Chelatococcus sp. HY11: one gene and its partner. The protein of the gene in region 1 binds, or shares a complex with, the protein of each later gene. Links are inferred from orthologs where the notes say so. Each region holds a gene or a part of one and is shown in the gene's direction. Other genes may lie near its edges.

Region 1 (2,897 bases):
AGGGCGGGCGTGTGCAGCGGTTGAGGCCTCCCCACTGGCCCGATTATCCGCCCGGCCGGGCTTTTGGTGAGCTCTACGAGCGCGACGAGGCCTTTGGGCGTGAGATCGCGCGGCTCGGTGCCCGCCTGATCGCCCACGACTTGCTGTCGGTCGGCGTAACCGTGGATTGCATGCCTGTCCTCGACATTCCAATCCCGGGGGCTAGCTCGGTCATCGGTGATCGCGCCTATGGATCGCAGCCGCGCCTCGTCGCGGATCTCGGCCGGGCGGTCGCCGACGGCCTCATGGCGGGCGGCGTGCTGCCGGTGATCAAGCATGTGCCCGGCCATGGGCGAGCGGGCGTCGACAGCCATCACGAACTGCCAGTCGTTGACGTCGCCCTGGCGGAACTGGAGATGTGCGATTTCGTGCCCTTCCGCCTCCTGTCGGACCTGCCGCTCGCGATGACGGCGCATGTGGTCTACAAGGCCATCGACGAGCGTCATCCCGCGACGACCTCAGCGGTCATCATCAGCCGCGTTATTCGCCAGGCCATCGGTTTCGGCGGCCTTTTGATGAGCGATGACCTGTCCATGAATGCGCTCTCCGGCACCGCCGAGGAGCGCGCGCGGGCTTCGCTCAATGGGGGTTGCGACGTCGTTCTCCATTGCAACGGCGATCTTGACGAGATGCGTCGTGTCGCGGCGGAGGTGCCGTTGCTCGCCGGGGAGGCTGAGGCCCGTGCGGCCGCGGCGCTGAGGGCGACGGCCGCGGGGCCGGAGCCTTTCGATCCTGTGGAAGGCATGGCTTGCCTCAACCTAGCGCTTGCGACGGCCGCGCGAGGCGCTGAAGGTTAACGCTGGTACGAATCATCGCATCCGGAGCGAAATGCCGTGACTCGCGAACTTGTGTTCGAGGATGTCGCGCAACCTGAGCGCGACGATGACGATCCCGCCCTGATCGTCGATGTGGACGGATTTGAAGGTCCTCTTGACCTGCTGCTCGAACTCGCGCGGCGACAAAAGGTGGATCTCGCGCGGATTTCCATTCTGGCGCTCGCGGAGCAGTATCTCGGCTTCGTCGAGGAGGCGCGCCGTGTCCGCCTCGAGCTTGCCGCCGATTATCTCGTCATGGCGGCCTGGCTTGCCTATCTCAAATCCCGCCTCCTCCTGCCGGAGGTCCCGAAGGGGGAGGGCGATGAGCCGAGCGCGGCGGATCTGGCGACAGCACTCGCCTTGCGCCTGCGACGGCTGGAGGCCATGCGGGAGGCCGCGAAGAAGCTGGCGGAGCGGCCTCAGCTGGGGCGTGAGTTCTTTGCCCGTGGCCAGCCCGAGGCCATAGGCGACATCGCGCGTCCGCAATGGGAGGCGACACTCTACGATCTCCTGAGTGCCTATGCCCACCAGCGGATGAAGAACGTCAATGCGCGGGTGACGCTGCGCAAGCGCTTCGTCTGGTCCCTGGTCGACGCGCGCGAGACGCTGGAACGGCTCGTTGGCGTCGCCACGAATTGGACACAACTGGACGATTTTCTCGTCGACTACGCTGTCGATCCCGCCATGCGCACGACCGTGAGGGCTTCCGCCTTCTCGGCGACGCTTGAGATGGTGCGTGAAGGCCTGCTCGACCTGCAGCAGGATGGCGCCTTCACGCCGCTGTGGGTACGCAGGCGCGAAAAGCCCAGGCTCAAGACGGCTGATGGTGCTGACGGCATCGGACATGGTGTGCGGGGCGTCTCCCAATCGGATGAACCTGGGCACGAGGGGCGCGCTGCGCAGAGTGAGGTCCAAGAGGACGCGGCATGACGGCCAATATCAGGGCCATCGCGACTGACGACGAGGAGGCTTTCGTTTTCGCGCAGGCTGTGCGCGCGGCCGAGGCCGTGTTGTTCGCGTCGCGCGAGCCGGTCAGCGAGCGGGATCTCGCGAGCCGCCTGCCGCCGACCACCGACGTGCCGACGGTGCTCGACCGATTGCAGGCCCATTACGTCGGGCGCGGCGTCAATCTTGTTCGCGTCGCCGGCCTGTGGGCTTTTCGTACGGCGCCTGACCTCGCGGCCTCGTTGGCGCGTGAGGTCGATGAACCGCGCAAATTGTCGCGGGCGGCCCTCGAGACGCTGGCCATCATCGCCTATCATCAGCCTGTCACACGCGCTGAGATAGAGGACATCCGCGGGGTGGCGACGTCTCGCGGGACGCTCGACACGCTCCTCGAGAGTTCATGGATCCGGCTGCGCGGGCGTCGCCGGACACCGGGGCGTCCGGTTACCTACGGGACGACGGCAGCCTTCCTGACGCATTTCGGGCTTGATGCCATCGATGACCTGCCGGGGCTCGACGAATTGAAAGGCGCTGGTTTCATCGAGGGGCGCGTGCCATCGGCTTTCAGCGTGCCCCTGCCGAGCGACAGCCCCGCGCTGACCGGTGACGAGGATCCTCTGGAGGATGGTCCCCTCGAGGATAACCTGTTCGACCGGCTGAGCGAGGAGCGCGGGTCTGACGACGACAACACCTGATAAGCCTGAGCGTCGCTATTGTCCGGCATAGCGCGAGCTTCGCGGCAGTCACGCAATGGCGATGACGAAGTGCTTGTTTTCGCCGTGACGGACGCCTAGTTTCGAAGAAAGTTCAGCCCGCAGACCGTGCGGGCGATTGTGGTGCGCCGAAGGTGGTGCTCTCGGAGATTGAGTTATGGGTGGAGCTAGCATTTGGCACTGGATCGTCGTCGGCGTGATCGTGCTGCTCTTGTTCGGGCGGGGCAAGATTTCGGACATGATGGGCGACGTGGCCAAGGGCATCAAGGCCTTCAAGAAGGGCATGAGCGAGGACGAGGAGAAGGCGGCGCAGTCCACCGCCTCGGAGCCGCCGCGCCCGCTCAGCCATCAGTCCCCTCCCGGCGCGACCGTCGAGACGCCCGCC
Region 2 (4,060 bases), 1.4 Mb from region 1 along the record:
ACTGGGTCAGGGATAACGGCGCCAACAAGCTTGGCGTCAATGCCACGCCCACCTTCTTCATCAATGGGAAGGCCGAGAACGGAGCGATTTCGGTTGATCGTCTGGAGCAGATTCTTAACCCCCTCGTCGGTGGGTAAGGATCACGCGGCGTATGTCACGGCGCGCGCTCCAACCTGTTTGGAGCGGCGCGCCGATTGTTCGACGGGACGTGATGACCCGTCGTGGAGTTCGCCAATCCGCAAGACGGGCTCCTTTCACGCTGTAGCCGGAACACGATCGTTGTCCGCTCGAACCCATGGTGTTCGGCAGACACTCGTTATGGTCGCGCCATGAAGCTCACCCGCCTCAAGATCGCGGGCTTCAAGTCCTTTGTCGAGCCATCCGAATTCCTGATCGAGCCGGGGCTCACGGGCGTTGTTGGCCCAAACGGCTGCGGCAAGTCGAACCTCGTCGAGGCGCTGCGCTGGGTGATGGGCGAAAGCTCGTACAAGTCGTTGCGCGCCTCAGGCATGGATGACGTCATCTTTGCCGGCACCAATGGCCGGCCGGCGCGCAACAGCGCGGAGGTGATGGTCGTCGTCGATAACAGCGCGCGGACAGCACCCGCCGCCTTCAACGACACCGACAATCTGGAAATCGCGCGCCGCATCGAGCGTGAGTCGGGCTCTTCCTACCGCATCAACGGTCGCGAGGTGCGCGCACGCGATGTGCAGCTACTGTTTGCTGACGCTGCGACCGGCGCGCGCTCCCATGCCATGGTGCGCCAGGGGCAGATCGGCGAGATCATCGCGGCGAAACCCCAGGCACGTCGCCGTATTCTGGAGGATGCGGCCGGCGTCGCGGGGCTGCATACCCGCCGCCACGAGGCAGAACTGCGCCTGAAGGCGGCCGAAGACAATCTGTTGCGGCTCGATGACGTGATGCGCGAGATCGAGACGCAGGTCGACGCGTTGCGCCGGCAGGGGCGGCAGGCCCAACGATACCGTCTGCTCTCCGCCGATATCCGCAAGCTTGAGGCGCTCATCCTGCTCATCGCCTTCACCGAGGCGCGCTCCGCCGTCGCGCAGTCCGAGCAGGCGCTGGCCGCCGAGGTGCGGCTCGTCGCGGAACGCACCCAGGCACAGGCTGAGGCCGCGAAGGCGCAGGCCATCGCCGCTCACGCGCTTCCCGGGCTGCGACAGGCGGAAGTCGAGGCCGCCGCTGCCCTGCAGCGCTTGACACTTGCGCGTAACGATCTCGACGGCGAGGAGCGGCGCTCGCGCGAGCGACAGACCGAGCTGGAGCGCCGGCTGGTCGAGATCGACCGTGATCTGGCGCGCGAGCAGGCCTCCGGCAGCGACGCCGCGATGACGCTTCTGAAACTGCGGGGTGAACAGGACGAACTCAGCGCTGTCTCGGGCGACACAGGCGACGCCGCCAAGGCTCTCAAGGCGGAACTGGCGACGGCGGAGGCACGCCTGGCGGGCGCCGAGCGCGAGCTGGCCGTCCTGCAGGCCGAGCTTGCGGACACCGGCGCCAAACACATGGCCTTCGAGCGGTCATTGCGGGACGAGCGGGCGCGTGTCGAGCGCGCCGTGCATGAGCAACGGGCGATCGAGGACCAACTGGCCGAGTTGGACGACAGCGCGGGTGGAGCGGACGCCCTGGAGGCGTTGCGCGAGGGCTTGGCTTTCGCCGAGGAGCGTTCCTCTCTCGCCGAGGAAGGGGTCGCGGAGGCACGCGTCACTATTGAGACGGCGCGCGCTCGCGAAGCCGAGGTCGCCGGCCCCGCCGCTGAGATGGAGCGCCGCGCCCAGCGTCTGGACACCGAGGCGCGGACGCTCGCGAAGCTCGTTGCGGCGCCGGCGGATGGTCCCTGGCAGGGTGTCATAGAGGCCATCACGGTCAGTAAAGGCTACGAAGCCGCGCTTGCCGCCGCGCTCGGCGAGGATCTCGATGCTCCACTCGCCTCCGCCGCGCCTTCGCACTGGGCCGATGTCTCCGCCATGGCGGGAGAAGACCCGGCGCTTCCGGGCGGGGCGGTGCCCCTGGCGGACAGGGTCGATGGACCATCGGCGCTTGCCCGTCGCCTGAGCCAGATCGGCGTCGTGGAGCGCCGTGACGGAGCACGGCTGCGCCCTTCACTGAAGCCCGGGCAACGGCTTGTCTCGCGCGAAGGCGACCTCTGGCGCTGGGATGGCTTCACCGTTGCGGCCGAAGCGCCATCCCCTGCAGCACGCCGCCTTGCCGAACGCAACCGCCTGGCCGAGCTCGAGGTGGAGGCTGCCGAGGCGCGCCTCGCCGCGGATGAGGCGGTCGAGGGATTGCGCGGTGCGCGCGAGGGTGTCGCCGAGGCAGCCCGCCGGGAAGCGGCCGCGATCGAGGCGGAGCGTGCCGCCCGTCGCGAGATGGACAGGGCACGCGAGGCATTCACGACGGCTGAGCGTCATGCGGCGGCGGCGGAGGCGCGCCGCCTCGGCCTTGTCGAGGCAAGGACCCGCCTTCGTGCCGCGGAGGAGGAGGGGCAGGCCCGCATCGAGGAAATCGAGGCGGGACTGGACGCGCTCGATACCCTGCCCGAGATCAAGGGCCGGCTCGACAGCGCGGCGGCGATCGTCGCCGCCCAGCGTGGCGCGACCGCTGACATCAGGGCCAGGGCACAGAGCCAGCAGCGCGAAGCCGAGTTGCGCCGCCAACGCCACGCCGCGATCGCGGCCGAGATCGACGCCTGGACAGCGCGTGCGACGCGCGCCGCGGAGGCAAGCGAGGAACTCGCCGAACGTCGCGCTGCCACGGAGACCGAGCTGGAACAGCTCGCGGACATGCCCGACACGTTCCTGTTGCGGCGCCGCGCGCTCCTTTCGGAGATCGCCGAGGCCGAGGAGAAGCGCCAGGCCGAGGCCGATCGTCTTGCCGAGGCCGAGACGGCGCTGGTGGAGGCCGACCGGCTCGCCAAGGCGGCACTCGATGAACTGGGGACCGCCCGCGAGGCGCGCGCCGGAACGGAGGCACGCCTGGAGGCGGCTCGCGCCAAGCTCACGGAGGTGACACGTGATGTCGCCGAGACGCTGGAGGCCTCACCGGCCACCTTGCATGAGCAGGCGGGTGTCGGCCTCGATTCGCGGTTGCCGGAGGCGCAGTCCGTGGAAACGAGGCTTGTCGATCTCAAGGCGGATCGTGAGCGGCTGGGCGCCGTCAATCTGCGCGCCGAATTGGAATTGGCGGAGGCCGAGGAGAAGCGCGACGGCCTCAGCGGCGAGCGCAGCGACCTGACGGAGGCGATTCGGCGCCTGCGCCAGGCGATAGGCAACCTCAATCGTGAGGGGCGGGAGCGCCTGCTGGCTGCCTTCGACATTGTGAACGGCCATTTTCAGCGCTTGTTCACAAGTCTTTTCGGGGGCGGCACGGCCGAACTGACGCTGATTGATTCGGACGATCCGCTGGAGGCGGGCCTGGAGATTCTCGTGCGCCCGCCCGGCAAGAAGCCCCAGGTGATGACGCTCCTGTCCGGTGGCGAGCAGGCCCTGACCGCGACCGCCCTCATCTTCGCCGTGTTCCTCACAAACCCGTCGCCTGTCTGCGTTCTGGACGAGGTGGACGCGCCGCTCGATGACGCCAATGTCGAGCGCTATTGCCAGCTCTTGCGGGACATGGCCCGGCAGACGGAAACACGCTTCATCGTCATCACGCACAATCCCATCACCATGGCGCAGATGGACCGGCTGTTCGGCGTGACGATGGCCGAGCGCGGCGTTTCCCAACTGGTCTCGGTGGATCTTGAGGTCGCTGAACGCATCCTTGAGGCGAGCTAATGTTGGTGAGGGAGGAAAGTATTTCTCCCGGGTCTCGCAAAAGTTGAAATTGTCGCAATGGTATCAACGGCTTATCGTTTTTCGCCGCATTCTTGACACTCTCCCGGTCGCTCACTATTGTGCGCCGCGTTCATGGAGCCTTGAACTTCGCGCCGACACCCTTAACAAGAGTGCCGGCTTGACGTTTGTCTACATGGATCTCATCTAGCTGCGCCATTGTGCGCCGTCATTCCTAGGGATCTGCCATGGCAGGTGATAAGCCGCCGCCA

The links. The genes of interacting proteins can lie anywhere in the genome.
Region 2: the proteins of KIO74_RS03350 (region 1) and smc are in contact, whole or in part, in a crystal structure (PDB 3ZGX), measured with the Bacillus subtilis proteins. The link is inferred for Chelatococcus sp. HY11 from one-to-one orthologs.

The regions. Positions count from the first base shown.
Region 1 is NZ_JAHBRX010000001.1:675,194-678,090, forward strand. What follows is about bases 1-2,828. They hold KIO74_RS03350 (segregation and condensation protein A), read left to right. Parts: upstream 1-872; coding sequence 873-1,784; downstream 1,785-2,828. Other genes in these bases: nagZ (beta-N-acetylhexosaminidase), read left to right, coding at 1-836; scpB (SMC-Scp complex subunit ScpB), read left to right, coding at 1,781-2,494; KIO74_RS03360 (twin-arginine translocase TatA/TatE family subunit), read left to right, coding at 2,670-2,828. Outside these bases: more of KIO74_RS03360, read left to right, coding at 2,829-2,897. UniProt on the Bacillus subtilis protein: Participates in chromosomal partition during cell division. May act via the formation of a condensin-like complex containing Smc and ScpB that pull DNA away from mid-cell into both cell halves.
Region 2 is NZ_JAHBRX010000001.1:2,120,062-2,124,121, reverse strand. The notes cover bases 1-3,991. They hold smc (chromosome segregation protein SMC), read left to right. Parts: upstream 1-329; coding sequence 330-3,791; downstream 3,792-3,991. Other genes in these bases: KIO74_RS09760 (DsbA family protein), read left to right, coding at 1-137. In the rest of the region: KIO74_RS09750 (AtpZ/AtpI family protein), read left to right, coding at 4,037-4,060. UniProt on the Bacillus subtilis protein: Required for chromosome condensation and partitioning.